Linked DNA regions of Anaerobacillus alkaliphilus. The main gene of each other region encodes a partner of the protein of the gene in region 2 in a complex. Links are inferred from orthologs where the notes say so. Each region holds a gene or a part of one and is shown on either strand. Other genes may lie near its edges.

What was found.
Region 1: the proteins of DS745_RS10495 (region 2) and DS745_RS20645 are in contact, whole or in part, in a cryo-EM structure (PDB 8Z1Y), measured with the Escherichia coli proteins. The link is inferred for Anaerobacillus alkaliphilus from one-to-one orthologs.

Annotation. Positions count from the first base shown.
Region 1 is NZ_QOUX01000047.1:39,368-54,695, reverse strand. The notes cover bases 4,513-7,390. They hold DS745_RS20645 (ABC transporter permease), read right to left. Parts: upstream 6,473-7,390; coding sequence 5,552-6,472; downstream 4,513-5,551. Other genes in these bases: DS745_RS20640 (ABC transporter substrate-binding protein), read right to left, coding at 6,544-7,390; DS745_RS20650 (ABC transporter permease), read right to left, coding at 4,628-5,521; DS745_RS20655 (ABC transporter ATP-binding protein), read right to left, coding at 4,513-4,577. In the rest of the region: DS745_RS20675 (GNAT family N-acetyltransferase), read right to left, coding at 1-186; DS745_RS20670 (serine hydrolase domain-containing protein), read right to left, coding at 229-1,647; DS745_RS20665 (MurR/RpiR family transcriptional regulator), read right to left, coding at 1,670-2,518; DS745_RS20660 (ABC transporter ATP-binding protein), read right to left, coding at 2,554-3,537; more of DS745_RS20655, read right to left, coding at 3,534-4,512; more of DS745_RS20640, read right to left, coding at 7,391-8,184; menC (o-succinylbenzoate synthase), read right to left, coding at 8,209-9,354; DS745_RS20630 (M81 family metallopeptidase), read right to left, coding at 9,388-10,875; DS745_RS20625 (hypothetical protein), read right to left, coding at 11,233-11,628; ribosomal protection-like ABC-F family protein, read right to left, coding at 12,627-14,534; DS745_RS20615 (DUF6671 family protein), read right to left, coding at 14,905-15,328. UniProt on the Escherichia coli protein: Part of the ABC transporter DppABCDF involved in dipeptide transport. Responsible for the translocation of the substrate across the membrane.
Region 2 is NZ_QOUX01000034.1:9,225-24,584, reverse strand. The notes cover bases 11,819-14,728. They hold DS745_RS10495 (ABC transporter ATP-binding protein), read right to left. Parts: upstream 13,808-14,728; coding sequence 12,830-13,807; downstream 11,819-12,829. Other genes in these bases: DS745_RS10490 (ABC transporter permease subunit), read right to left, coding at 14,430-14,728; DS745_RS10500 (ABC transporter ATP-binding protein), read right to left, coding at 11,819-12,827. In the rest of the region: opp4C (oligopeptide ABC transporter permease), read right to left, coding at 1-318; DS745_RS10540 (ABC transporter permease), read right to left, coding at 332-1,279; DS745_RS10535 (peptide-binding protein), read right to left, coding at 1,462-3,129; DS745_RS10530 (ABC transporter ATP-binding protein), read right to left, coding at 3,198-4,217; DS745_RS10525 (ABC transporter ATP-binding protein), read right to left, coding at 4,220-5,197; DS745_RS10520 (peptide-binding protein), read right to left, coding at 5,699-7,360; opp4C (oligopeptide ABC transporter permease), read right to left, coding at 7,962-8,882; DS745_RS10510 (ABC transporter permease), read right to left, coding at 8,894-9,841; DS745_RS10505 (peptide-binding protein), read right to left, coding at 10,071-11,738; more of DS745_RS10500, read right to left, coding at 11,808-11,818; more of DS745_RS10490, read right to left, coding at 14,729-15,329; DS745_RS10485 (ABC transporter permease subunit), read right to left, coding at 15,326-15,360. UniProt on the Escherichia coli protein: Part of the ABC transporter DppABCDF involved in dipeptide transport. Responsible for energy coupling to the transport system.

The DNA.
Region 1 (15,328 bases), on a different replicon or contig from region 2:
ATAACAAAATCCTACTAATTGCTGATTGTCATAGGCACCAATGACCGAGCCTCCATTATAGATTGAAGCTACGAGATGTGGGAGCCCTGTACCTGTTGCTCGGCCCCAAATCGTTTCTTGAAATGATACAATCTCCTCGATATCATGTACATCATGGACAAATTGATATTCTATTTTTCGAGACATCCCTATCACCTTTCCGAAACATATATGTTGTACATCTTCCTACTATTCTAGTACTTTAGGGAATTGTCTAAAGTGATAAGCAACACGTAAGATTTTGCCTTGTTCATTTCTAACGAAGCGAACCACTTCGGTCTGATCTTTTACAGAAGCTAAAAACCTGTCTTCACCAATATATTGGATTGGAAAAGTTATATCTCTCGTCGCAAATTCTAGTGTGTCGTCCTTGATTTTAACCGTTAAACTCATACCTTCATTAGATACATACGTTCCTTCATACTCCACTAACTTTTCTACTGAAAGGGTTTCCTCGGTAAATTCCATCGCTTTCTCTTCGACTGAACGTCCCTCAATACCGTTTAACGCTCCACTCATAATCGTTGTTGCAGGAACTCCTGCTAAATTCGTCAAGATCATGCCAGCAATGCCTCTTTCTGGGATCATACATAATTGTGAAGCAATCGCTTTTAAATTTCCGCCATGTTCCACCAAAGTAGCACCATGATAATCAGGAGTGATCATAAAGCCATAACCGTAAAATTTTCCTGGCGCTATTTCAAAGTGCGGATAAATCATTTGTTGAACACTTTCTTCTGATAAAATTTGCTTATCTCCAACCTTCCCATTATTTCTAAAGATTTCCGCATAGTTCAACATATCGCGAACGGTTGATTTCAAATACCCCGCCGGTCTCATTGCTGGAGAATCCCACCAAACAGGGGCTTCATAGACTTCCACACCTTCATCTGTTTGTCTAGCTGCATAAAGTGAAGTTATATCATTGTAATCTTCTAATTCTTCTACTAAAGAACAAGAGTTCACCATTCCAGCTGGATCTAAAATATATTGTTTCACATAAGATTCAAATGAAATTCCGCTAACCCTCTCTACAATACAACCTAGTAAAGCATAGGCATCATTGGAGTAACTAAATTCAGTCCCTGGCTCTCCTAATAATTCAAAGTCTAAGCCGGCAATAAACTCCATTAACTGTTCGTACGTATCAATAGGTGCTTGGTTTTCGTCAGCAAATTTTAATCCTGGATAATCTTTGACGGATGGATCCGACTCTAAGCTTCTTTTATTGGCATACACTAATGACGGTAGTGGTGGCAGACCTGCTGTGTGCGTCATAAAGTGATGAATCGTCATTTTCTCAGTATCATTCGTAGGGGTTGAAAATTCCGGTAAGTACTTTACAACTGGATCATGAACATTTAATTTACCATCTTCTTGTAGCTGCATAATGGCTACACAAGTAAATGATTTTGTTACGGAAGCAATCCCGAAAACGGTGTCCATCGTTACAGGAAGTTTATTCTCGACATTTCGATATCCAAATCCTTTTTCATAGACAAGCTTGCCATTATGAGAAAACCCAATGGCAACTCCCGGAATGCTGTGTTTAGAGATTAAACTCTCGGCATATGCTTCAAATGGTTGCATTTCTACTTGAATTTTCAATTAAAATCCCCCTTAGATTTGATTAGTCTTTTTTGTAATAACCATAATAGTAATCCTTTGAGCGATCGTACTCTTCAATTCGCTTTTCAACATTTTCTTGATCCATTACCATCACACCGGAAATGACAGCATTTAAAATTGAAAAAATAGTTGGCATTCCTTTAAACGTTGTCGGCTTAGGCGTAATAATCTTGATCGTCGTATCTGATATGAGACCAACCGGTGATAACTCGTCATCAGTAATTGAGAGTACTTTTGCTCCTTTTTCTTTTGCTGCCTTGGCAAAAGATATGGTTTGTTGCGCATACCTAGGGAACGATAACGCAATAACCAAAGATTCGTCCGTAACCTCCGTTAACTGATGATTTGCATCATCAATATCCCCTTTAAAAGTAACTGTATTTCCTCTAACAATGTTTAAAATATTGGCTAGCCAGTGAGCTGGGGCGTAAGAAGTTCTCAGTCCGACCACAATGATTTTATTAGCGTTAATAATCTGCCTTACAGCTTCTTCATAAGTAGTTTCATTAAATTCTTGTAACGTTTTACCAATGAACTCAATATCCTGATTGACCGTTGAGAGAAAACTGCTATTTGATTTGATTCCTTCTGTTAGCGCTTTAAATGGATCATCATCAGGCATAATCAACGCTTTTCGTATTTCCTCTTGCACTTCTGCATAGCCTGAATATCCAAGAGCATGACAGCATCTAATGACTGTCGTTTCACTTGTACTCGTTAAGTTCCCAATTTCCTTTGCATGGTTTAGGGCAATTTGATTGGGATTTTCAACAATGAAATTTGCGACTAGTTTCATTCGTTGAGTCAAGCCATTGTAATTTTCTTTTACTCGTTTTTTGATCTTTTCCATTTGTCATATTCTCCTATTTAGGTTCTTGAATCGAATTACGTGCTATACGCAGGGTCATATAAATGACAGGATACAATATGGCCTGGTGCTAGCTCAATTTCGTTTGGACGAACTGTTTTACATACGTCCATACAAGCATGGCAGCGGGTATGAAAGGCACATCCACTTGGTGGATTTGAAGGATTTGGAACATCTCCGCTTAGGATAATTCTTTCTTTTTTTATCGTTGGGTTTGGAACAGGAACTGCCGACATTAATGCTTGTGTATAAGGGTGTGCCGGATTATTAAATAATTGTTCATTTGTCGCATACTCAACCATTCTACCTAAGTACATAACTCCAATTTTATCACTAATGTGTTTGACAACACTCAAATCATGCGCAATAAAAACATAAGTTAAACCCAACTCATCTTGTAAGTCAGCAAATAAATTAAGAATTTGCGCTTGAATCGAGACATCTAAGGCTGATACGGATTCGTCTGCCACAATCACAGACGGATTAACAGCTATGGCCCTAGCAATCCCAATTCGCTGTCTTTGTCCACCACTAAATTCATGTGGGTAACGATCGACCAATCTACTATTTAACCCAACCTTTTGGAGCAGATCCTTCACCATATCATTTCGTTCTTTTGTATTACTACCTATTCCGTGTGTCGATAGCGCCTCCTCAAGTATATAACCGATCGTTAAGCGAGGGTTTAACGAAGCATACGGATCTTGAAAAACAATTTGCATACTCTTTCGGAGCTTTCGCATTTCAGTTCTCGATAACGTTGTGATTTCGACACCTTTATACTTAACAGACCCACTAGTAGGCTCAATTAATCGAAGAATACTCCGTCCGGTCGTAGATTTTCCACAACCACTCTCACCAACAATTCCTAATGTTTCTCCTGCCTCTAGGCTAAAGGAAACACCATCAACAGCTTTAATAAATCCTACATTTCGCTTTAAAATACCACTATTAATAGGAAAATACGTTTTTAAATCACGAATTTCTAGTAGCGCTGTCATACAGATACCTCTCCTTCCTCATAAAGCCAGCATCGTACTTTTCTAGTCTGATCTGATAGAAATAACGGTGGGTTTTCCTCTGCGCATTTTCCAATAGCATCTTGGCATCGTAGGCGGAACGGGCAACCTTGCGTTATATCTCCAAGGTTCGGTACATTTCCTTCAATAGGCTTTAGTCTAGATCGTTTTTCTTCTAGACTAGGAATAGAGTTAAGTAGACCTCTTGTATAAGGATGTTTAGGCGAAGCGAACAATGAAATAACATCAGCCTCTTCCACAATTTGTCCGTAATACATCACAATCACACGATCTGCTACTTCGGCAACAACCCCTAGATCATGAGTAATTAATAGAATCGTTGTTTGAAAGAGTGTTTTCAAATCATTCATTAAGTCTAATATTTGTGCTTGAATCGTAACATCTAATGCTGTAGTTGGTTCATCTGCAATCAAAAGTTTTGGATTACAGGCCATGGCCATGGCAATCATTACCCGTTGTCTCATCCCACCTGATAACTGGTGTGGATACTCATCAATGATTTTTTCTGGTCTCGGTATCCCTACTTTTTTTAACATATCTATCGTTTTATTACGAATTTCCTTTTTTGATAGAGACGAATGTAATTCCAGTACTTCACCAATCTGTTTCCCTATTTTATGTACTGGATTTAAAGACGTCATTGGCTCTTGAAAAATCATTGAAATGTCTCGTCCGCGAATTTCTCTTATTTGTTTCCCTGATAAACCATTCAATTCCTTCCCATTTAATCGAATACTTCCTTCTACGTACCCTGCGTGTTTAGGAATCAGTCCCATAATAGAAAGAGAAGTGATACTCTTTCCACACCCAGATTCACCTACAATCGCGACCGTTTCACTTTTCTTAAGCTCAAAACTAACATTATTTACCGCTGTCACTGTGTTCTTATTATCTGTTTTAAAACGAATCGACAAATTTTCTACTTTTAACAGCTCGTTTTGGTCGGAATCGCTCTGTTTCGCACTCTTATATTCTTGTATTTGATGTATTTTCGTCGTCATAATAAATCACCCTCCTTATTTGTAGAGTCAACCATTACTGATCAGTACCGTTACTTCAAACGAGGGTCAAGCGCATCCCGCAAACCATCTCCTAGTAAATTGAAGCCAAGTACAACTAACATAATTGCTAATCCTGGGAAGAGTGACATCCACCAAGCATTTAGTAAAAATGACTTTCCGACATAGGCCATCGCTCCCCATTCAGGTGTTGGCGGTTGCGCTCCTAAACCTAAAAAGCTAAGAGATGCCGCTGCTAAAATACTAGTTCCGAACTGTAAGGTTGATAGAACAATAACTGGAGATAAAAAGTTAGGTGTAATATGTTTTACAATGATCTTGAAGTCTTTTACCCCAAGTGCTTTTACGGCTTCAATGTATTCCTTTTCTCTAATTGAAAGAACAGTTCCCCTAACCACTCTTACATAAGATGGAATTACCGCTATAGCTACGGCAATCATGGCATTCGTTAAACCTACTCCAAGCACTGCAATAATGGCTATTGCTAGTAATAGGGAAGGAAAAGCAAGAAGGATATCCATGAGCTGCATGATATACATATCTATTTTGCGATAATAGCCAGAAATAACACCTAAAATAACACCGACAGTTCCTGCAATTGACACAGCAACAAGTCCCATCATTAATGAAACACGACCACCGTACATAATTCTCGATAAAATATCTCTCCCGAACTCATCCGTTCCCAACCAATGGGCACTTGATGGACCTTGTAAACGACTTTCCATCTGCATAATATCAATTGGATATGGTGCAAGAATAGGTGCAAAAACAGAAATAACAATAAAAAACAGTAAAATTCCTCCGCCTATTAAAGCCCCATAATTTCGCCGTAACCTCTTCAAGACAATCGACCAATATGACTTAGGTGCCGCTTCTTTTATCTGCTTACTCAGATCCACTTTCGGTTCCATTTTAGGTTTCATTACTATTTGACCCATGACGCTTCCCCCTTTCTAATCATATTTGATTCGCGGATCAATCATACTGTAGATGACATCAATTAGTAGATTAACTAGAATAAACATAAATGCCATAAATAGAACTAGTCCTTGTACGGTTGGCATATCGCGAGTTGCGATCGCTTGAATGGCTAAACTTCCAATCCCTGGCAATGCAAACACCGTCTCTGTTACAACTGCTCCTGCTAATAAGTGACCAAACTGTAACCCAATTAGAGTAATAACTGGAATTAATGCATTTTGTAATCCATGGCCTTTAATAAGGCGAATAACATTTACACCTTTTGCTTCCGCTGTTCTCATGTAATCTTGTTTAATTACTTCTAACATACTAGATCGAGTCATACGTGCGATGTTACCTGTTGTTCCAAGACCTAACGTAATTGACGGTAAAATTAATGAATAGAAGCCGTCATATCCTGAGATTGGAAATATCGGTAGGTGATATGAGAAAATCAAAATTAAAAACAATGCAATCCAGAACCCTGGTGCCGAAATTCCGATTAAAGAAACTAACATCGCTAACTGGTCAAAAATCGTATTTTGTTTTACAGCAGCAACGATACCTAGAACAATTCCACAAATCGAACCAATAATTAAACTATATAACGCAAGTTGAAAGGTAACTGGAAAACGCTGAACTATTTGCTCTAATACACTTAACCCAGTAATATACGACGTCCCTAAATCCCCTTTTAATAACCCACCAATGAATGCTAAATATTGTAAAGGGAGAGGTTTATCAAGACCTAGGTTAGCCTTAAGTCTATTGACAGCTTCTTCAGTGGCGAATTCTCCTAAAATATAATTTACTGGATCACCTGGGATCAAATGCACCATTAAAAATACAAGAATTGAAACGCCCAGCAACGTAATTAGCATTGAAAAACCACGTTTTAGTATATATCTAGACATGGTCTGACCCTCCTTTAATTAGAAGGGGAGACCTAGATTTTTTCTAGGTCAATCCCCTACTTTATTCCGTACTATTTTTTTGTAATATCAGACCAGATAATTGACCCTGTAATTGGGTGAACCTGGAAACCTTCAATATCACGATATGCAACAACATTTTGGCGAACAAACAGTGGCACCCAAGGCGATTCCTCGACAATAATCATCTGTGCATCCTCATACATTTTCATTCGAACATTTGGATCGACTTCCACACGAGCTTTTTCTAAGATCTCAATCAGGGCATCATTCTGATAATGAACACGGGTAGAAATTCCTCGACCAAATAGCGAGTGTAGGATATCAGCGTCGTACCAGCCGTATGTCCATAGCAACATCTCATGTGCTCCTTCAGGTGATTGAGCACGAATGGTTGCGTCTTCCTGAACTGAAATTCTCATCTCAATTCCCGCTTCTGCTAGCTGATTTTGTAATAACTGAGCAATACGTTGCATCGTAGGTTCAGACGTAACCCAAAGCTCTATTGAAAGTGGTTTTCCATCTTTCATAACAATTCCGTTATTGTTCGTTTGTTCATATCCTGCCTCTGCAAGAAGTTGTCTTGCTTTTTCAATATTACGCCCATACATTTGAGCTGCTTGGTCTTCAACTTTTTGACTGTATCCTGGGATAGTCGGAGGTAGTGGACCAAATAATGCTTGCGCTGCTCCTTCTAGTGCATAGTCAACAATCGGTGCTCGGTCTACCGCTAGAGCGATTGCCTGACGAACTCTTAAATCTTGAAATACTGGTTTCTTATTGTTCATGCCTAGATACGTATGACCATTTGCAAGCGTTCTAGCAAGCTCTACTTGCGGATCATTTTCTAACTCGCTAATATAGTTCGGCGGTACGGATAACATGATTTGAGAGTTTCCTCGTTTAAATTCAAGGATACGAGTATCGTCATCTGAGATAAACCGGAAGACAACACTATCAAAATTAGCAGCACCTTTATTTTGCGAATACCCTTGGCCTAATTGAAAATCAGAAAACGTATCATATTTAACAAATGAACCTCTACTAATTTCTGCTAGTTTTAGAATTCCTGCAGCACTTGCTTTTGTTCCAAAGTCATCACCAAGCTCATCAATAACAGATGGATCTAACGGAGCTAAGTAAGCAGTTGTTGCATTACTTAAAAATGGTGCAAATGCTTCTCTAAAATGAAGTTCAAATTTCAAGTCACTAACTACAACGACTTCTTCTAAAGGCCCCACCATATAGCTAGTTGGAGCTGAGTCCATAAATCGTTGGAACGATTTTTTTATTCCTTCAGCCGTTACAGGTGTTCCTGTGTGGTAGGTCGTACCTTCTCTTAATGTGAACGTAATGACTAAACCATCAGGGGAAACCTCAAAGCTTTCAGCAAGGGCTGGAACAACCTTTCCATCAAAGTCAAACCTTACAAGTGGCTCGTATAAGTGGTTATTTGCGTCATCAACCCAAGTTGTACGTTGCACATCAACCGTATCAGGCTCCCTAACCGAGGTGACTGTTATCGTACCTCCACCTTGTTTTGGGGTTTCAACAGTTGTGTTCGTTTCTTTTTTTCCTTGATCAGTTGGTTGGGTTTGTGCATCCTTTGAATTCCCGCTACATGCACTTAAGACGACAAGAACGAATAGTGACAATAGAAACATTTTGATAAACCCTGTCTTTTTCATGACCATTGACATCTCCTTTTATAATAAATTTTAAGTAGTACCTGATTTAATGTTTTTGTAATTTTCTGAAAAATATTCACACTCTTTGACCACATATTTAGAAATGATCTTCTCTTCAACTTTAAAACCTATCCCAGTTTCTGTTGGAACAGTCACTATTCCTGGCTTTGACAACGTAACTTCTGGGTATATAATATCTTCCTGCCAATAGCGATCAGACGCTGACGTATCACCTGGAATTGTAAAATTACTTAATGAAGCAATGGCAATATTGTGCGCTCTACCAATGCCAGCTTCTAACATTCCTCCACACCAAACTGGTATATTATTTTGGGCACAATAGTCATGAATTCTGATTGACTCTGATAAACCACCGACCCTACCAATTTTTATGTTAATAATTTTACAGCTACCTAATTCAATCGCCTTTCTAGCATCATCTAATGAATGAATACTTTCGTCTAGACACACAGGGGTAGAGATCTCCTGTTGTAATTTCGCATGGTCAATAATATCGTCGTGGGCCAAAGGTTGTTCTATCATCATTAGTTTAAATTCATCTAACTTTTTTAGCGTTTCAATATCTGCTAATGTATAAGCTGAGTTTGCGTCAGCCATTAGGGGAATTTCGTATCCAAAAGTTTCACGAATCGCTCTTAGTGGCTCGATGTCCCAGCCTGGTTTGATTTTCACTTTGATTTTCTTATAACCTTCTTTAAGGAATTGATCAACTTTCAGTAACAACGCTTCAACAGTGTCCTCAATTCCAATACTTACCCCTACTTCTATTTCGGTGAGCTTCCCACCTAACGCTTCTGATAAAGAAATGCTTTTTTGTTTACTATATAAGTCCCAAATTGCGCACTCCAAAGCGGCTTTAGCCATGTTGTTCCGTTTCATAAAAGAAAACAAATCCGACACTTCACTTGGATGTTCAATTTCTGTTTCGAATACTCGTGGAATTAAGAATTCCTCAAGCATGCTCCAGACCGTCCCATTTGTTTCTTCGTTATAAATTGGAAAAGGCATCGCAACACTTTCTCCATAACCCACATATCCTTCACTGTAAACAGTAACTATAATCATTTCCTTGTAGGTGAGTCTTCCAAAGCTAGTTTCAAATGGAGCTTTTAATGGCATTTTTACTTGTTTTAAATCAACGCGATTTATTTTCACATGACATCTCCTTTTCTAGTTTCTCTCTATCTCTCAATTTTTCAACGGTGCCTCTGTAAAAACCGTTTCCTTTGAAAAAGGGTACATCGGTTTTTCCAACCTAGTGTGAGTAAAGGAGTCTAACTGAAAACTACTTAATCCTGGTGAGTCAACGGTTATAATTTCCTTGGCAATCGGTTCAAACCCTGCTCGGAAATGTTGACTCGATTTTAATGCGACAATCTTATAAGATCTAACATCAATTCCGTGTAGTAGAAATATTTGTTCGTCCAACACCTGTGACTTTTTTGAGCAAACGATAATATCTATTCCATTTACTACAAGCCTTACTGACTTGCCATAACTAACCTTCGAACCACGGCCCATCGGTGATGATTGAATAAACGTTCCATCAGCTAATGTTTTTATGTAAGCTTGAACAGCTAACGGCTGACCGTGCATTGCGTCTGTTTTTCCTCCTAATAAGACATCAATTGTTTTCCCTACACCTTCATGATGAGCTAAATTAACCACTTCTGGGTCACAAATAAAGCCAAAGCAAGTGTCTCTAACTCCTTCCTCTAATAAGGCAGATAATAGATGTGTTCCATCACCTGGTGTACCTCCTCCTGGATTATCTGAAGTTTCATTGATAACTACTGGCCCGCCCTCTATCTCTAGAGCTACCTTAATCCCTTCTCTTGGTGAAGCAATTTTCGGAAAAAAGTCTTCCCGTAACTCCCAAATTTTCTGGCTAACCACAGCTGCAATTTCTTTCGCTAATTGTGGTTGGTTATTCGTGATTGTTAAGACAGAGACACCTAATTCTGGAATGTCGGTATATGGAAATCCGTGAAAAAATGTACAATCAAAAACTCCCTCCTTCTTCTCTTGTTCCCAACATACCTCATTAACCGTCTTTGCTGGTCTCTGGTTTGTCGTCGATGTCGGTATGAGTAAAGGTAGTGTTTTTAAATACATAGTAGGGATAAGCTTTCCTTCTAACATCTCTTTTGCTAACCCGACAGCTTCCCTCCCTCTCTCATAGCAATCTACATGCGGGTAATAGTTAACACCAAGTAAAACATCTGCATACTTAACCATTTTTTCAGTGAGATTACCATGTAGGTCCAAGGTGACAACTATCGGAACCTTTTCTCCAACTGCAGCTCTTACGGCTTCTAAAATATCGCCTTCAAGGTCAAAGGTGTCTTCAGCCACACCTGCACCGTGAAGAGATAAACAGATCGCATCAAACTCCTTATTCAGGACTCGATCGAGTAATTCATTTTTTAACCTTTGGTTTGTTTCACTTGTAATAATTCCAGAGGGCATAGCAAAAGTTGAGAAACCAGGTACCATTTCTATCTCTAACTCTTCTGCCTTATCAATCATCCCCCCAAGAAAGTCACGCACGTTTCGATGATTACTTACTACTTCTTCATCTTCATACCATTGCCAAGATTTAAAATCTTCCACTGTCGTTTTAACCGTGGAAAAGGTATTTGTTTCGTGTGCAATTTGCCCTATTAAAATTTTCACGAAGATGACACCTACCTTTTTGTATTGTAAATAGTTAAGAAGTCAAAACTTCTTGTTTTTATTATTTTGAAGTTTAAACACTTAATTTATATTTTCAGAATATATTAACTTTTCTAATTTTTCAATAGTGATTGGCAATGAATCTTACGACATATTTTTACAAACCTATGTAAGTTACATTTTACTTACTTACGCTCTTAATAGATTAAATCTAGGTTTATGGCAACTTATAACAAAAAAATAAACAGCCGATACAATGATCGACTGTTTATTTACATATTCATTTGTCCATCATTGGGTTGTCTTAAAATAGGGGGTAAAAAAGAAGTTTTTTTCTATTGAAGTTAGTAAATTGGGTTACATCTGTAATTGTTTCTTCACTCGCTCAATTTCTCTTTCATTTTCAACCGTCTTTGCCCACGTAATTTCCTGATCAATTCTCAATAATTCAAGTTTGCCCATAACCTCGTTGTGTTGTCTTTCCTGGGTTTCTCTCATGTCTGTTATCTCTACTTTTACGTTGAACATATCTGACTTTAGCTCTGCTACATCGGCTTTTACATTTGCCATATCTAACTTTAAGTCTGCTACATCAGCTTTAAGAACCTCCACATCAGTTTTAAGAATTGCTACATCTGTTTTCAACTCTGCTACATCTGCTTTAATAACTTCTACATCTTGCTTTAAGTGCCCAACCATCGATACTAACTGAGTTAGCATTCCTTCAAACCGATCAAACTGTTTTTCCGTCATTTTTCTCACCTCCTGATCAGAATTATACTACCTCCATAACGCCTTTGCTAGTAGAAGAACATGAAATAAAGCTAGATTGTTTCTAGTAATCTTATGTATGCTTAGTTTTAGTTGATTAGTGTTTTGTTTTTACAGTTACTAACAGATTCAGGTATCAATACGTCTGATTAGTGACTCATTTTTACAGTTACTTACAGATTCAAGTTCCAATGCGGCCGATTAGGCACCGGTTTTACAGTTTCTTACAAATCCAGGTTCCAATACGTTCGATTAGTGACCGGTTTTTACAGTTTCTTACAGATTCAGGTTCCAATGCGGCCGATTAGGCACCGGTTTTTACAGTTACTTACAGACCCAGGTCCTAACGAGGCCGATTAGTGCCTCATTTTTACAGTTACTTACAGGTCCAGGTTCCAATGCGGCCGATTAGGCACCGGTTTTTACAGTTACTTACAGATCCATCGTTGATTCACCCCCAACCGAACACGCTTTTTACAGTTTCTTACAGATCTATCGTCGATTCACCAACAACCGAACATACTTTTTACAGTTTCTTACAGATCCATCGTCGATTCACCCCAAACCGACCACGTTTTTAACAGTTTCTTACAGATCCATCGTCGATTCACCCCAAACCGACCACGTTTTTAACAGTTTCTTACAGATCCATCGTCGATTCATCAACAACCGAACACGCTTTTTACAGTTTCTTACAGACACATCGTCGATTCACCCCAATCTGAACACGCTTTTAACAGTTTCTTACAGATCCATCGTCGATTCACCCCAAACCGAACACGTTTTTAACAATTTCTTACAGATCTATCGTCGATTCACCACCAACCTAACACGCTTTTTACAGTTTCTTACATCCTTGCCGATAATTCCACCATCCCCCGAAAAAATGATACAAACTTCCCTCCTAATAGGAGCAAACTCCTATTTACACCAACCAAATAAAGACCGAGTGCTCCCCACCCGGTCATTCATTCATCCAGCTAATTATTCATCTCTAGCCAAATCTCCATTACCTCATTTAATTCCTTGGCTAATTCTTCTTTCCTAAAATAAAGCTGATTTAACGCTTCATACTCTATTCCTGATACCGCCATCGCTAAATCAAGCTCCTTGATCTCATTTTCAAGAATTTCCATCCGCAGTTCCAGTTTCGCCCCGTCTGGCTGTCTCTTTTTATCAACAACACGGATGACTTTTTCACTCTTTTGCTGTAGTATGGGTGCCTCAACGACACTAGAAGCCTTCGCAGCCTTATAATCATCATAGTTCCCAGCATGATTTACAAACTTCATATTCTCCAAGGAAATCAACCTGTCAGAAATCTTATTGATCAAATAACGGTCATGGGAGATAAAGAAGATCGTGCCTTGGAATTCTTCAAGGGCTGCTTCGAAAGTTTCAATCGAATTTATATCTAAATGATTGGTCGGCTCATCGAGAATTAACAAGTTTACATCCTCATATAAAAGCTGACTCAGCTTCAACCGAATACGTTCTCCACCAGATAAATGTTTTACTTTCTTAAACACGCTGCTGCCGTAAAACATGAACTTCGACAAGTACTCTCGAGCTTTTCCTTCCATAATGAAAAAGTCTTCTCTGAAGCATTCGACTACCGTGAGCTCCTCGTTTTTAAACGTAATATTTTGAGGTAGGTATCCCACTTCCACATTAGCACCCAATTTCACCACACCGCTGTCAGGCTGTTCCTCACCCAATAACATTTTCAAAAATGTTGTTTTCCCGCTTCCATTCGCACCAATAAGAGCCGCTCGTTCACCATAATAAACCAGTAAGTCCGCATCTTTCAAAATCACTTTTTCATCATAGTTTTTTGAAAGCTCATTTGCTTTAATCGTCTCATTCCCTGAGCGCTCCGTTTCTTTAAAACTTAGTCTCATATTCCTTCGTTCAAACATTGGTTTCTCTATTCGTTCCATCTTTTCAAGCTTTTTTTGGATGCTTGCGGCCCGTTTGAAAAACTTACTATTATCGGATCGTTGCGCCCAATCTCTTAACTCTCGTACCGATTTCTCCATTGCCTTAATCTGCTTCTGTTGTTCCCGAAAATCTTCAAACTGAAGGAGCATGCGTTCTTCCTTTTCCTTCACAAATGCAGAATAATTCCCCTTATACGTTTCACATTCCATATCCTCAATCTCGATAATTTTTGAAACGACATTGTCTAAAAAATAGCGATCGTGCGACACGATGATGACGATTCCTTTATAGCTCTTCAAATAATCTTCCAGCCATTCAATTGAGTCCATATCTAAATGATTGGTTGGCTCATCCAACAATAAGATATCTGGGTTTTCGATTAAGATTTTCCCAAGACCAACCGTCGTTTTTTCTCCACCACTTAACAGCTGAAAGTCTTTAGTTAAGAAGCTCTCTGAAAAGTTTAGTCTCTTACAGACTCTACTTAGCTTTTCCTCAATCTCATAGCCACCTTTTACTTCAAACACTTGAGTAAGCTCACTATATTGCTTTAATACTTTCTCTAATGCTACACCTTCAAGAGTTTTCATCTTACTCTCTAATCCTCGTAGTTCTGTTTCAATACTACGAACTTCAGTAAAAGCGATATTCAAAATATCAATGACTCGATAACCGGCGTAATCTTGTGGAATTTGCTCAAGGTACGCTCTTGTCGCTCCTCTTGGTATTGAAATAATACCCTCATCATACCCTAGAGTCGATGTATTACCTGGATGACAATGTAACTTCAAAATTCCTGCGATTAATTTTAGGATGGTACTCTTTCCACTTCCGTTCGCCCCAACAATTCCAACCTTTTCACCCTCATACACCTGAAACGAAATATTTTTTAAAATCAGATTTGCATCCATATATTTTTTAACACCGTTCAACGATAGTTCAAACATGTAAATTCCCTCTTTCATTGTATTATTGCCCATTATGGAGGGTTGCAAATAAAAAAACTGTAAGAAGATAGTCTTCTTACAGCCCAAAATACCCACTATTTTTTATAGGCAGAATGATGTCTACCTACTTGCAGAATTATCTCTACAATCAATAACAGTTCGTATAGGAAAATAAGTAACCCTTCTAATTGCCAAATTCCATAAAGAGCATGTCAAATAACCTACGATAGTAGGCAAATTCTTCGCTCAATAGAACATATTAATTTCAAAAAATTAATATTAGCAATTAGTTGGTTCCATAAACTTACCTTCCTCCTTCAACAATTTAGCTTATTATACCACTATTTCTAATTATTGTCACCAATGTCTATCAAGGGTTACAATAATTGCATCTAGACGGATCGGCAAAACGGACACCAGTAGGATATTCTCTTTCCTCTTGGTGAAGACATTTTTTACAGCCCCACAAGTCTGATTTAATTAGATCCGTTGGACGATGGCAATACTCACATGGTAGGCCTTTTTTTCTATCCACAACCTCAAACCCAGGTGTTTGGCAGCTAGGGCAGCAGTTGATTAACTTATTTACTAAATTCATAGTTGCCAATTCAATATTTTTCATTCGAGTGGGATTGTACATCGCTCTCATATCTGTCTCAACGAAAAACCCTTCTTCGCTACTTCCGAGTCCCATCTCCTCAATTACTTCCTTCAATTTTTCCTCAAGGACGATTCCCTTTGCAATAACTTTTCCGTCCATAGTTTTAAGAATTACACCATGTTCTGGAAAATAT
Region 2 (15,360 bases):
TCCTACGAACAATGATACTCTACCACCAAATAATAGACGGCTAAAAATATCTCTCCCTAAGTGATCTGTTCCTAATAAGAACTCTGCACTCGGTTGTGCCAATCGATTTCTCAAATTCTGAAAATCAGGATCATGTGGTGCAATCCACGGTGCTAATAATGCACTTCCAACGATAATAGCTAGCATTATTAATCCAAAAACAGCTAGTTTATTTTGTAAGAATTTCGAAATAATAATAGATAGAAGTGAGCGTCTTTCACCAAACGTTTGTTCAATACGCTTCTTCTCATTTAGTGGTTGTAATTCTGGTTTAGCCATAATAGCGCACCTCCTAGTACTCGATCCTTGGATCTAGAACTGCATAAAGAATATCTGCAATTAAGTTCCCAAGGACTGTCAGTACAGCACCAAACATTGTGATCGCCATAATAACAGGATAGTCCCTTTCAAATGTTGCATCAATAAATAACTTTCCAATTCCAGGCCAACTAAATAACGATTCAACGATAACAGAACCACCAATAAAACCAGGAAGCATTAAACCAAATATTGTAATAATAGGGATTAGTCCATTACGCAAGCCATGCTTATAAATTACCGTACGTTCACGAAACCCTTTTGCTCTCGCAGTACGAATATAATCTTGATTGATAACCTCTAACATACTCGAACGTGTATATCGCGTTAAACCAGCCATATCAGCAGTTGCAAGTACTATTGCAGGTAAAATCAAGTGATGAAGACGATCTAGTATACTAAAGTCTGCCCCTAATGTGGATACACCACCAACTGGCGTCCAACCAAGTTGAACCGAGAATAACATAATTAACATTAGTCCTATCCAAAAGTTAGGACTCGCTAATCCTAAAAATGATGTAATCGTTACACCGTAATCTAGTTTTGAATATTGCTTTGTAGCTGAAAGTACACCAAAAGGAATTGAAATAATAACTGCTAGAATAGTAGAAAAGATCATTAAGATTAACGTGTTTGGTAGTCTGTCTAAAATCATGTCTTTAACAGGTTGTTTCTTTGTAAAAGAAGTTCCAAAATCTCCTTTTACAACATTCCCCATCCAATTAAGATATTGCACATGTGGTGGATCATTTAGACCTAACTTCTCCATTTGTCTTTCACGGTCTTCCACAGAGATGTCCGGATCCAAGTTCATTACAGCTGGTTTCCCTGGTGCCGCATACATAATGGCAAAGGAGATCACTGAGATCCCAAAAAGAATAGGAATCATCATTACTAGTCGGCGAATTAAGTACGTCGTCATTTTTTCTACTCCCTTACGAATTATTTAAAAGAAAAACTTGGCTTGTCGCCAAGTTTAAAAGCGAGCGCCTTCGTTTTTCTTATACTTTATAAAATCCATAACCAAACACTAAGGTTATAGCCTTTAAAAAGTATAAGGAATGAGGGGACAAACGTCCCCTCTTATCCTTAACTCTTTGACAATTAGTTGTTGTCAATCCACCATTCGTTAACACGGTAGAATGTTACACGAGGATGGTGAGTAAATCCTTGAATTTTGTTGTTCATTGCAAGATGTTGTTGTGGATAGTATAGGTACGTGTATGGTTGCTCTTCAGCTAGGATTTCCCATACTTTCGCAAGTTCCTTAGCACGCTCAGTTTGATCAAGGATCTTTCTGTTTGCATCAGAAATTGCATCTACTTCTGCATTTGAGAAGCTAATGTTGTTTAAACCTTGAGCGATTTCTTTTGAGTGCCAGATTGCAGTTGGATCTGGATCAAGAGCTAAGCCCCAAGCTAATACTACAGCATCGAAATCATAGTTTGGAGGGTTGATTTTGTCTAAGAATGCGCCCCACTCCATTTGTTCTGGTTTCACTTCAATACCAATTTGTCCTAGGTATTGTTGAACGATAATACCGATATCACGACGAGTTGTGTTTCCATCGTTTGAAAGAATTGTAAATGAGAATTTTTGTCCATCTTTTTGAAGAATTCCGTCTGCACCTGGCTCCCAGCCAGCTTCAGCTAATAATTCTTTTGCTTTTTCAGGGTTGAATTCAAATTTAGGAACATTGTCATTGTATGCCCAGCTAAGTGGAGATACAGGAGCATGTGCTACTTGTGCACGTCCTTCTAAAATTGTTTCAGTAATTTCTTCACGATCAATTGCATGTGTTAAAGCTTGACGAACTTTTGTATCTTGGAATAATGGGTTTTGTAAGTTCCACCCAATATAGTCATAACGTAAAGCTAAAGTTGAAGAAAGTTTTACATGGTTAAACGTTTCAATTGTTGCAAGCTCAGAAGCAGGCGCAACGATGTGGTCTACATCACCAGTTTGAAGTAAAAGTACTAATGCGTTAGCATCAGCAGCAAAACGCCAAGTGATTTTGTCAAGGTACGGACGACCTTCAAAATACTCATCAAAAGCTTCTACTACTAAGTTTTGTCCTGGAGTCCAGCTAACAAATTTGAATGGACCAGCACCAATTGGATTTTCAATATTAAACGATCTGTAATCTTCTAAATCAGCGATAGCAACATCTTCCAATAAATGCTTAGGTAAGATTGAGTACCCAGCAGTGATTGCCCATTGTGCATCTGGCTCAGATAAAGTGAATTGTACAGTGTACTTGTCTAAAGCTTCAACTTTTTCAAGTTGAGCAAACGTGCTTCCACGAGGACCAGTATAGTCTGGGTGGATAGGAATATTGAATGAGAATACTACGTCATCAGCAGTTAATTCAGTACCGTCATGGAACAGAACACCTTCACGTAGTTTATAAGTCCAAACTAGACCATCTTCAGAGATCTCTGGGAAATCTACAGCGATAGCAGGTACCATTTCAAGATTTTCGTTAGAACGCATTAAACCAGCGAATACTAAATCAGTAACATCAGCACTAGCTGAGTCTTGGTTATAGTAATCGTTAAACATTACAGGCTCACCAGAAGCACCTAATACAATGCTTCCACCTTGTACTGGCTCTCCAGTTGGAGCTTCTTCAGTAGTGTCTGTTGTTTCAGTTGGAGCTGCTGAGTCTCCAGTTTCAGTAGTTGTGTCATTACCGCCGCCACAAGCTACTAAAAACAAAGATAACATTAAAATCATGCTTAGAAGTGTTAATAATGACTTCTTCATTTTCATTTGTATTTCCCCCTTAGGATTTTTTTATAATTTAGTATAGAGTCGATTTCTTTCTTCTTACCAATAAACTAATTGTATAGATGGCAAGCAACAAAGTGACCAGGCTCTAACTCTTTTAACATAGGTACAGCTTCTTTACAATGATCCATTGCCTGCGGACAGCGTGTATGAAATACACAGCCCTTAGGTGGATTTGATGGACTTGGAACGTCACCTTTTAAGATAATACGTTCGCGCTTAACCTCGCTAGGATGCGATTTTGGTATCGCTGAAAGGAGCGCTTGCGTATATGGGTGAAGCGGATTACTATATAACGTCTTTTTATCCGTTACTTCCATCATTCTCCCTAAGTACATTACCCCAATACGATCAGAAATATGCTTTACAACCGCTAAGTCATGGGCAATGAAAAGGTACGTTAATCCAAATTCTTTTTGCAGGTCATCCATAATGTTTAATACTTGTGACTGGATCGATACATCCAGTGCTGAGACTGGCTCATCACCGATAATTAGTTTCGGATTCAATGTTAGCGCGCGGGCAATTCCAATACGCTGGCGTTGTCCACCTGAAAATTCATGCGGATACCTGTCACGTAGTGTTGGGTTTAAGCCAACACGGTCTAATAAATGTTCAACTCTATCTTTTCTTTCAGCTTTCGTATATAGATTATGAACCCGGAAAGGCTCTTCTAAGATCGTTCCAACAGTTTTTCTTGGATTTAATGAAGAATAAGGATCCTGGAATACCATTTGGATATCTTTACGATAAGGCTTTAGTTGACTTTCTTTTAAACCAGAAATATCTTGACCATCAAAGAGGATCTCTCCTTCTGTTGGCTCATACAAACGAATGATCGTTCTCCCCGTTGTTGATTTTCCACATCCAGACTCTCCTACAAGTCCAAACGTTTCTCCCTTCTTAATGAAGAAACTTACATCATCAACAGCTTTGACATGTCCAACAGTTTTCTGAAGAATTCCTGACTTGATTGGGAAATACTTCTTTAATCCCTTTACTTCTAGTAATATATCTGACTTCGTATCTATTGAGGTACTTTTGCTAGTTTCTAATGTTACATTACTCATTGTTAGATATCTCCTTCCTCATGCAAGAAACAACGTGACTTGCGACCTGGATATACTTCAAGAAGTTCTGGCTGGCTTTCTAAACATTTTGCCATAACATGTGTACAGCGTGTCGAGAAACGACAACCTTTCGGGAAGTTGTCCGGAGAAGGAACATTTCCACCAATTGAAGATAAACGCTCTTGTTCTTCATCAATCTTTGGAACAGAGTTTAGTAAACCTTGTGTATAAGGGTGTAACGGATTATCAAATAATTCAATGATTGTCGATTCTTCCACTACTTGACCAGCGTACATAACTAAAACTCGATCGGCTAGCTCAGCAACTACTCCTAAGTCATGAGTAATTAATATAATAGAAGAACTAAACTTCTTTGATAATTCCTTCATTAACTCTAGGATTTGCGCCTGCACTGTAACATCTAATGCAGTTGTTGGCTCGTCAGCAATTAATAACTTCGGATCGCAACTCATCGCCATGGCGATCATAACCCTTTGTCTCATTCCACCTGATAAACGGTGAGGATAATCATCTAAGATCTCTTCTGCTCGAGCAAAACCAACAATTTTTAGTAATTCGATTGCTTTATCTCTTGCTTCTTTTTTCGAAATCTTTTTGTGATAAATTAAGACTTCAGTGATTTGTTCTCCAATCGTTAAAACTGGATTTAACGATGACATCGGCTCTTGGAAGATCATTGCAATGTCATTTCCACGAACTTTAAACATTTCATTATCACTCAAGGATAGCAAATCAGTTCCATCGAAAATGATCTCTCCAGCAACTGTTTTTCCACCCGGCTTTGGCACAAGACCCATAATTGATAAAGAGGTAATACTCTTTCCAGATCCTGATTCACCAACGATAGCTAACGTCTCTCCTTTTTTTACCGTAAAGTCTAACCCGTCAACTACAGGAAGTACTTTATTCTTCGCAAAAAAGTGAGTCTTTAAATTCTTTACTTCTAATAACGTAGACATTGCTTCCATTCACCACCTAATTCAATCAATCTATCAATCCAGTAACTCTGCTTTTGAAAAGTATTTAAAGAGAGTTAATTTTCTAATAATTTAACGCAGATAATTTTTTGAATATAGTAATTTTTCTTACATACTGAATATTACACCAGCTTGGAAATTGTGTCAATAATATTACAGTATTTTTTAGAAAATAAAAATTCCTTTGAATTTATTCACTATTGTTGCGATTTATATGTATTAAAAGTAACAATATCTAAGTAAGGTTGTATATTTTTCTACACTCGGGTAATTGTTTTAATTATTCCGAAAAAGCATTTATTTATATATAATTATCAGAATTATTATTTAATTAAAGCGTTAACTATTACAAGTGTTACCTTTACTATTTAATCTGTAACTTTGTGGCGGCTAAACACAGCATTTGCATGCTATATTCACCCGTCACAAAATTATAGAAAGAACAAGGGGACAAATTGTCCCCTATATCTTCAAAAATACAACCTAACGATCTAACCACCATTCATTTACACGATACATATCTACACGAGGATGATGCGTAAACCCTTTTAAATCGTTAGACATTGCTACGAACTGTTGAGGGTAGAATAAGTAAGTGTATGGTTGTTCTTCCGCTAAGATTTCCCAAACCTCAGCTAGTGCTGCAGCACGTTCAGCTTGGTCTAGAATTGTTGTGTTGATATCTGAAATTTCATCAACGCGGTCATTTCGATACGCACTTCTGTTAAGGCCATTTTCAATTTCTTTTGAATGCCAGATTGCACTTGGATCAGGATCAAGAGCTAAGCCCCAAGCTAATACAACTGCATCAAAGTCAAAGTTAGGAGGATTAATCTTTTCTAGAAAAGCTCCCCACTCCATTTGTTCTGCTTTCACTTCAATTCCGATCTGACTATAGTATTGTTGAGCGATAATTCCGATGTCACGACGAACAACGTTACCACTATTAGAAAGGATTGTGAAAGAGAAACGTTCTCCATCTTTTTGTAATATTCCGTCTGGACCTGGTTCCCAGCCAGCCTCAGCTAACAATTGTTTTGCTCTTTCTGGATCATAATCAAATCTAGGAACATTGTCATTATATGCCCAACTTAAAGGAGACACTGGAGCGTGTGCTACTGTTGCATTCCCTTCCATGATCGTATCAACAATCTCTTGACGATCAATCGCTAATGTTAAAGCTTGACGGACACGAACATCCTGGAATAATGGGCGATCTAAATTCCACCCAATGTAGTCATAACGTAAAGCTAATACGTCAGAAACTGTTACGTGGTCATAAGATTGAACCGTAGCTAATTCCGTTGTTGGAACGATCATATGATCAATATCACCAGTTTCAAGTAATAAAACTAACGCATTCGCATCAGATGCGAAACGGAATGTTACTCTATCAAGATATGGACGACCTTCAAAGTACTCATCAAAAGCTTCTACTACTAAATTTTGCCCTGGAGTCCAGCTAACAAATTTAAACGGACCCGCGCCAATTGGTTGATCAATATTAAATTCACGGTATTCTTCTAAGTCCCCAATAGGGATATCGCCTAAAATATGTTTAGGTAAAATTCCATAACCCATTAATGTCGAAAAGCGTGCATCCGCTTCATTTAATGTGTATTTTACTTGGTAATCATTAATAGCTTCTACCTTATCCAACGCAGTAAAACTTCCAGCACGAGGTCCAGTGTAATCTTCATGTAAGAAGATGTTGTAGGTGAAAGCTACGTCTTCTGCAGTAACCTCTTGACCATCGTGGAATAGAACACCTTCACGCATAGTATATGTCCATTCTAATCCATCCTCAGAAATTTCAGGAAAATCAACAGCAATACTCGGAACAACCTCAAGATTTTCGTTTGTTCTCATTAAACCTGCGAAAACTAAATCTGTCACATCAGCACTTGCTGAATCTTGGTGATAAAGCGAATTAAAAAGTACAGGCTCACCTGAAGTTCCTAAGACTAAGTTGCCTCCTTGTTTCGGCTCACCACTTGGAGTAGCATCCGTTGAACCATCATTAGTCTCAGTTGGAGCAGATGTGTCATCATTTGTTTCAGTAGTTGTTTCTTCACCGCCACAAGCTACTAAAAACATAGATAACAACAAAATCATGCTAAAAAGTGTTACTAGTGATTTTTTCATCTCGTATTTCCCCCTTGAAATAGATTTATTTTTGGTAGAGCTAGCGTATCCACAGCCCTAACTTGGTTAACGACTATTTGATTATGTATAAAGTTTTTTGAAAATAACAATTTTTCTCACTCTCTGAATATTACATTAAATTGAAAAATGTGTCAATAATATTACTGTATCTTCCAGACATATCAAAATCAGTTAAAAATGCTTTTATACCAACGGTTCGGAGTGTATGTACATTCCAAACATACAAATGTCTGAATTTTACTTTTTTATCCATTTGTTTTTTAAATATTCAAAATTATATTAAAAAACTACGTAACCAGAAATAATAGTCTGAAAAGTCAATTAATAGGACAAGCTTTCCATAAAAAAAGGCTGTTTTCACAAAGTTTGTTGCCTTCTTAAAATCTAAAAAACCGAATTTTCACACAAAATACTTAGAATTGCTCACTAATTTAGTAAGTATTGCTCTTTTCTTACTTAATTTGTTGGCTTATATATTCATCTAAATTATTTTTCCGAATACTTCAGAGTAAAAAAGCAAAACTGTTTACAAAAAAAGCCCAAAAAAAAGATTAGCCCGGAGGCTAACCTTTGATTTTACTTATTTTTCAACTACTCTTGGATCTAGTGCATCCCGCAGTCCATCACCAACAAAGTTGAAGGACAAAACAGTGAGTAAGATCATCACACCTGGGAATGTTGGATACCACCATGCAGTTCTAAAAATGGTAACACTCTGAGAATACGTAAGCATGTTCCCCCAAGTTGAAGTAGGAGGCTGAACTCCTAGACCTAAGAAACTTAGAGCAGACTCTGCTAGAATAAAGCTACCAACTGCAAGTGTAGCTGCTACAATAACAGGACCAAAGGCACTCGGTAAGATCTGTCCAAAGATAATTCTCGTGTTCGACATGCCAATTGTTCTAGCTGCCAGTACAAATTCACGTTTCTTTAAAGTTAAGAACTCTCCACGTACCAAACGGGCGGTCCCTGTCCAACTAAGTAATGCAAAGACAATAATTAGCTTATCGATACTCGGTTCAAGAACTGCGACTAGCGTAATTAGTAAGAAAATATTCGGGAAAGAGATGATTACATCGACTAAACGCATTAGAAATGCATCTACTAAACCTCCGAAGTAACCAGCAACCGCACCAACTGTTGTTCCAATTGTTACTGCACCAACCATTGATACGAAACCTACGAACAATGAAACTCTTCCACCAAATAATAGACGGCTAAAAATATCTCTACCTAAGTGGTCGGTTCCTAATAAGAACTCTGCACTTGGCTGTGCCAAGCGATTTCTTAAATTTTGAAAGTCAGGATCATGTGGAGCAATCCATGGTGCTAAAAGTGCACTACCAACAATAAAAACTAGTAAAACTAATCCGAAAACGGCTAATTTATTTTGAAGGAATTTCGCAACGATGATTGATAATAAGGAACGCCTTTCACCAAACGTTTGTTCAATTGCTTTCTGTTTCACTTTTTTAGGTAAATTCGTTTCTGGTTTTCCCATATGCCCACCTCCTAGTACTCGATCCTTGGATCCATAACTGCGTAAAGGATATCAGCAATTAAGTTACCAATAACTGTTAGCACGGCTCCAAACATTGTGATAGCCATAATTACTGGATAATCCCTTTCGAAGGTAGCGTCGATAAAGAGCTTACCAATACCAGGCCAACTAAATAATGATTCAACGATTACTGATCCTCCAATAAAGCCAGGTAGCATTAAACCAAAGATAGTAATGATAGGTATAAGTCCATTACGTAAACCATGTTTATAGATTACTGTACGCTCACGGAAGCCTTTCGCTCGTGCTGTACGAATGTAATCTTGATTAATAACTTCTAACATACTTGTACGTGTGTATCGTGTTAAACCAGCCATATCTGCAGTAGCTAATACAATTGCAGGTAAAATTAAGTGGTGAAGTCGATCTAGTAAACTAAAATCAGCACCAAGTGTTGAAACCCCACCTACAGGCGTCCAACCTAACTGAACAGAGAACAACATAATAAGCATCAGACCTAACCAGAAGTTAGGAGTTGCTAGTCCTAAGAATGCGGTAATCGTTACACTGTAATCAAGTTTTGAGTATTGTTTGGTAGCTGAAAGTACACCAAAAGGTATAGAAATAATGATTGCTAGAATAGTAGAAAAGACCATGAGAATTAACGTATTTGGTAACCGATCTAGGATCATATCCTTTACTGGTTGTTTTTTCGTAAATGAAGTACCTAAATCTCCAGTTAGTACATTACCCATCCAATTAATATACTGAATATGAGGCGGGTCATTTAATCCTAATTTTTCCATTTGTTTTTCACGGTCTTCAACGGAAATTTCTGGGTCTAAGTTCATAACAGCTGGTTTCCCTGGCGCCGCATACATGATCGCAAAGGAGATTACCGAAATTCCAAAAAGAATAGGAATCATCATTACTAAGCGACGGATGAGATAAGTCGTCATATAATTACCTCCTTACTGAAAATTAATAATAGTTGGCTAGCTGCCAATTTTTTCGTCAAATTTCTACTTAACAAATTGCGACGAGTAATCGCAGGAGGCTAAGTACTTCAATTGCTCCTGCAATTAATCGTCGCACGAACAAAATGACATTTTGTTTTTGAGAATACTTTTTACCATATTTTCACATGAAACAAGGGGGACAATTGTCCCCCTTGTCCTTGCAAGCTTATTAGTTGTTATCGATCCACCACTCGTTTACACGGTACATGTTAGCACGTGGGTGATGAGTAAAGCCTTGAACTTTTTTGTTTAATGCTACGAATTGTTGTGGGTAGTACATGTAAGTGTATGGTTGCTCTTCAGCTAAGATTTGCCATACTTCAGCAAGAGCTTTTGCACGCTCTGCTTGATCTAAAATTTGAGTGTTAGTCTCAGCGATTTCGTCAACGCGAGCGTTACGGTAGCTGATATTATTTAAACCATTTTCGATTTCTTTTGAGCTCCAGATTGCACTTGGATCTGGATCAAGACCTAAGCCCCAAGCTAATACTACAGCGTCGAAATCATAGTTAGGAGGGTTGATTTTGTCTAAGAATGCGCCCCACTCCATTTGCTCTGCTTTAACTTCAATACCGATTTGACCTAGGTATTGTTGTACGATAATTCCGATGTCACGACGAACTACGTTTCCATCGTTAGAAAGAATTGTGAATGAGAATTTCTTCCCGTCTTTTTGAAGAACTCCATCTGCACCTGGCTCCCAACCAGCTTCAGCTAATAAAGATTTTGCTTTTTCTGGGTCAAAGTCAAATTTAGGAACATTGTCATTGTAAGCCCAGCTAAGTGGTGATACTGGAGCGTGAGCAACTGTTGCATTTCCTTCCATGATTGTGTCAACGATTTCTTGACGGTCAATTGCATGTGTTAATGCTTGTCGAACTTTTACATCTTCGAATAATGGATTTTGTAAGTTCCATCCAATATAGTCATAACGTAAAGCTAATGTGTTAGAAATTCTAGCATGGTTAAATGTTTCGATAGTAGCTAACTCAGCTGGAGGAGCAATCATCCAGTCGATGTCGCCAGTTTGCATTAATAATACTAGAGCATTTGAGTCAGAAGCGAAACGGAATGTTACGCGATCAAGGTAAGGACGACCTTCGAAGTAGTCATCAAAAGCTTCTACTACTAAGTTTTGTCCTGGAGTCCAGCTTACAAACTTAAATGGACCAGCACCGATTGGGTTCTTTTGGTTAAACTCTTGGTATTCACCTAAGTCACCAACTGGAACATCAGCTAGGATGTGCTTTGGTAAGATACCATAACCAGCTAATGTTGGGAAGCGAGCATCAGCTTGAGATAATGTAAACTTAACTTTATACTTTTCAATTGCTTCGATAGTTTCTACGTTAGAGAAACTTCCTGCACGCGGACCAGTGTAGTCTGGGTTTTTAAAGATGTTATAAGTAAATTCAACATCTTCAGCAGTTAATTCTGTGCCATCATGGAATTTAACACCTTGATGTAAAGTGTAAATCCATTCTAAACCATCTTCAGATACCTCTGGGTAATCTACAGCGATATGAGGAATGATTTCTAAATTTTCGTTAGAACGAACTAGACCAGCAAATAATAAGTCAATTACGTCAGATGATGCAGAGTCAGCAGAGTAGTTACCGTTAAAAGTAACAGGCTCTCCAGAAGAACCTAATACAACACTTCCACCTTGTACAGGGCCTTCATCTTTTGGTTCTTCTTTTGGATCCTCTTTCTTTGGTTCTTCAGCTTTCGGTGTTTCAGCAGGTGCTGGAGTAGAAGATTCTTTGCCTCCGCATGCTACTAAGAAAACAGATAGCATGAATACTAAACTTAACAGAATTAACAGTTTCTTTTTCAATTTCTTTTCCCCCTTCGGAATATTTTGAATATTTAATGTAGAGTTGGTCTCTTCCCTTGCCAGTTATAATTACTCGTATAAGTGGCAAGCGACAAAATGACCAGGCTCTAACTCTTTCAACATAGGTACGGCTTGCTTGCAATGGTCCATCGCTTGCGGACAACGTGTATGGAATACACAGCCTGCTGGCGGATTTGCCGGGCTAGGAACATCACCTTTTAAAATAATTCTTTCACGCTTCACTTCACTTGGATGCGATTTTGGTATCGCAGATAGTAACGCTTGTGTATAAGGATGAAGTGGATTTCGATATAATGTATGTTTATCAGTTACTTCCATCATTCGACCGAGATACATAACACCGATGCGATCGGATATATGCTTAACAACAGCTAAATCATGGGCAATAAATAAGTATGTCAAACCAAATTCTTTTTGGAGATCATCCATAATATTTAGAACTTGTGACTGAATAGATACATCTAAGGCTGAAACTGGTTCATCACCAATTATTAACTTCGGATTTAACGTTAACGCTCGGGCTATTCCAATCCGTTGACGCTGACCACCTGAAAATTCATGAGGATACCGATCTCTTAATGTTGGATTTAAACCAACTTTCTCTAAGAGATGTTCCACCCTATCTTTTCTTTCTTTTTTTGAATAAAGGTTGTGGACACGGAAAGGTTCTTCCAAAATGGTTCCCACAGTCTTCCTTGGATTTAAAGAAGAATAAGGATCTTGGAATACCATTTGAATATCTTTACGATAAGGCCTTAGTCCCTTTTCTGGTATGTTGGCAATATTTTCACCTTGGAAAAGAATTTCTCCAGCGGTTGGCTCATAAAGACGGATAATCGATCTACCCGTGGTTGATTTCCCACAGCCTGACTCTCCTACTAAACCAAATGTTTCTCCTTTTTTTATAAAGAAACTAACATCATCAACGGCCTTTACATGACCAACTGTCTTTTGTAAGATACCGGATTTAATAGGGAAGTACTTCTTCAAACCTTTAACTTCTAGTAATATATCAGAGACTTTAGCTTGTGTTTCAACTCGACTAGTTTCAACAGTGACTGTAGACATCTTTAGTTAACTCCTTCCTCATGCAAGAAACAACGTGACTTGCGGCCTGGATAAACTTCGACTAAGTCTGGTTGCTTTTCTAAACACTTTTCCATGACATGGGTGCAACGTGTAGAAAAACGACAGCCTTTTGGGAAGTTATCTGGAGAAGGAACATTTCCACCAATAGATGTCAATCTTTCTTGATCCTCATCTATCTTAGGTACAGAATTAAGCAAACCTTGTGTATAAGGATGTAGCGGTCTATCAAAAAGTTCAACAATCTCAGACTCTTCAACTACTTGACCTGCATACATGACTAACACTCTATCTGCTAACTCAGCAACTACTCCTAAGTCATGAGTAATTAAGATAATTGATGAACTAAATTTCTTTGATAATTCCTTCATCAACTCTAAGATTTGGGCTTGAACGGTTACGTCTAAAGCTGTTGTTGGCTCATCAGCAATTAGTAGCTTCGGATCACAACTCATGGCCATGGCAATCATTACTCTTTGTCTCATCCCTCCGGATAGTCGGTGAGGATAGTCATCGAGGATTTCCTCAGCTCTGGCAAAGCCGACAATTTTCAGCAACTCTACTGCTCTTTCTCGCGCCTCTTTTTTTGTAATCTTCTTATGGTAAATTAATACTTCTGTGATTTGTTCACCAATCGTTAAAACTGGATTAAGTGATGACATTGGTTCTTGGAAAATCATTGCTATGTCATTTCCACGAACTTTGTACATCTCATTTTCACTTAACTTTACTAAATCGGTTCCATCGAAAACAATTTCACCTTCAACAATTTTTCCACCTGGTTTAGGAACAAGACCCATGATTGAAAGAGATGTGATGCTCTTCCCTGATCCAGACTCACCAACGATGGCTAACGTTTCCCCTTTTTTCACTTTAAAATCTAATCCATCTACTACTGGAAAAACTTTATCTTTTGAAAAAAAGTGAGTTTTCAAATTTTTAACTTCTAATAAGGTAGACATCTAGTTGCTACTCACCACCTTTACTATTATCCTATAAAACTATTAACCTTTTTAAATATAAATAATTTTCACAAAAAAGTCAATTTTCTAAAAACAATTTTTTAGAAATAATAATTTATTATATTCTGAATATTACACTACCTTTAATCATGTGTCAACAAAATTACAATAAATTCAGAATTTTTATTTTAAGCTTCATTAATCATAGAATTATTCTAACAATTTACTTTTAAACTTCATTTAGCACGGAAGATTTACTTACTTACATTTTTATAGAATAAACAAATGTTTATATTAGAAAAACAATACCTCTTGCAAATACTTGTATAAATATTACATTGAGTTAAATGTTTAGGTATTACTTAAAGATACAATTGTAACAATGCGCTAACTTTTTATACCTACCCATGTAATAATACGGTTACATTTAAAGTTTATGTAACACCACTGTAATAATTCCATATATTACATAACTACATTTAAGGCACCCTACTTAAAAGTATAAATATTCATAATCGTGAATTGTGTACAGTCCAACTGCTACTATATATAAAAAAGTAACTTGTGCATGTTGAATAAATACACAAGTTACTTTCTGAATTTTTCTTATATTCAATTAAATCTAAACTCCTTGTTTTCTTGTAAAATGAGCTCGTAATCCTTCACCAATGAAATAAAAGCAAAGAATTGCAAATGTTATCGCAAGTGCTGGGAATAATGTAATCCAAGGCGCTTTTCTAATTGTAGTTCGCGTTTCACCGAGGATTGATGCCCAGTTGTAACTTATATTCTGTAACTCCCCCGATGCTGCACTTAATTGTATCCAGCTTTGTTCTATAAAGATACTAAATAAACCTAGTTGACCAATAAGTAGCAAGACTCTACCTAGATCCATAAAAAAGTTGGTACAGATAGAAGGTAATAATGCAGGAAGATAATAGTTCATATAAAGGTGGCGTGGTTTATTACCAACTGTAATTCCCGCTTGAACGTATAGTTCGTTAGATACGAGAAAACCTTCTTGTTGAATTATATAACCTACTCTTCCTACTTCTATTAATGCAAGGATTACAATGACGATAATCGCACGGTGTTGTGTAAACATAAAGAAAGGCAAGTTCATAAGGATGATTGCTGAAAAAATTGTTGGTATGGCGGAAAAAACATTATTCCAGCTATTTAAAATCCAAAAAAAAGGGCCTTTTTGTTTTATTGAAGCAAAAGCTAATGGGATTGCGATACAATACCGAATAACAGTAATAAAAAAAACTAAGAATATAGTTTCTGTTGTTCCTAGGACAATTATTGAAAATAGATCTCTTCCTAACATATCTGTTCCAAATGGTTCAAACGGTTGTGTAAGAGATGGTGGAAATGGAGCACGAGAAAATCCATTCTCCATTCGTAACGTTTCCTCTTTAATTTCTTTATCTACAAATGGCATATGGGGACCGGCTACCATTACTACAATTAAAAATAAGAGCATTATAATTCCAACGATGAATGATTTTTGTTTTATCATATCGATTCTTTTCTCCTTGGATCAAGATAAC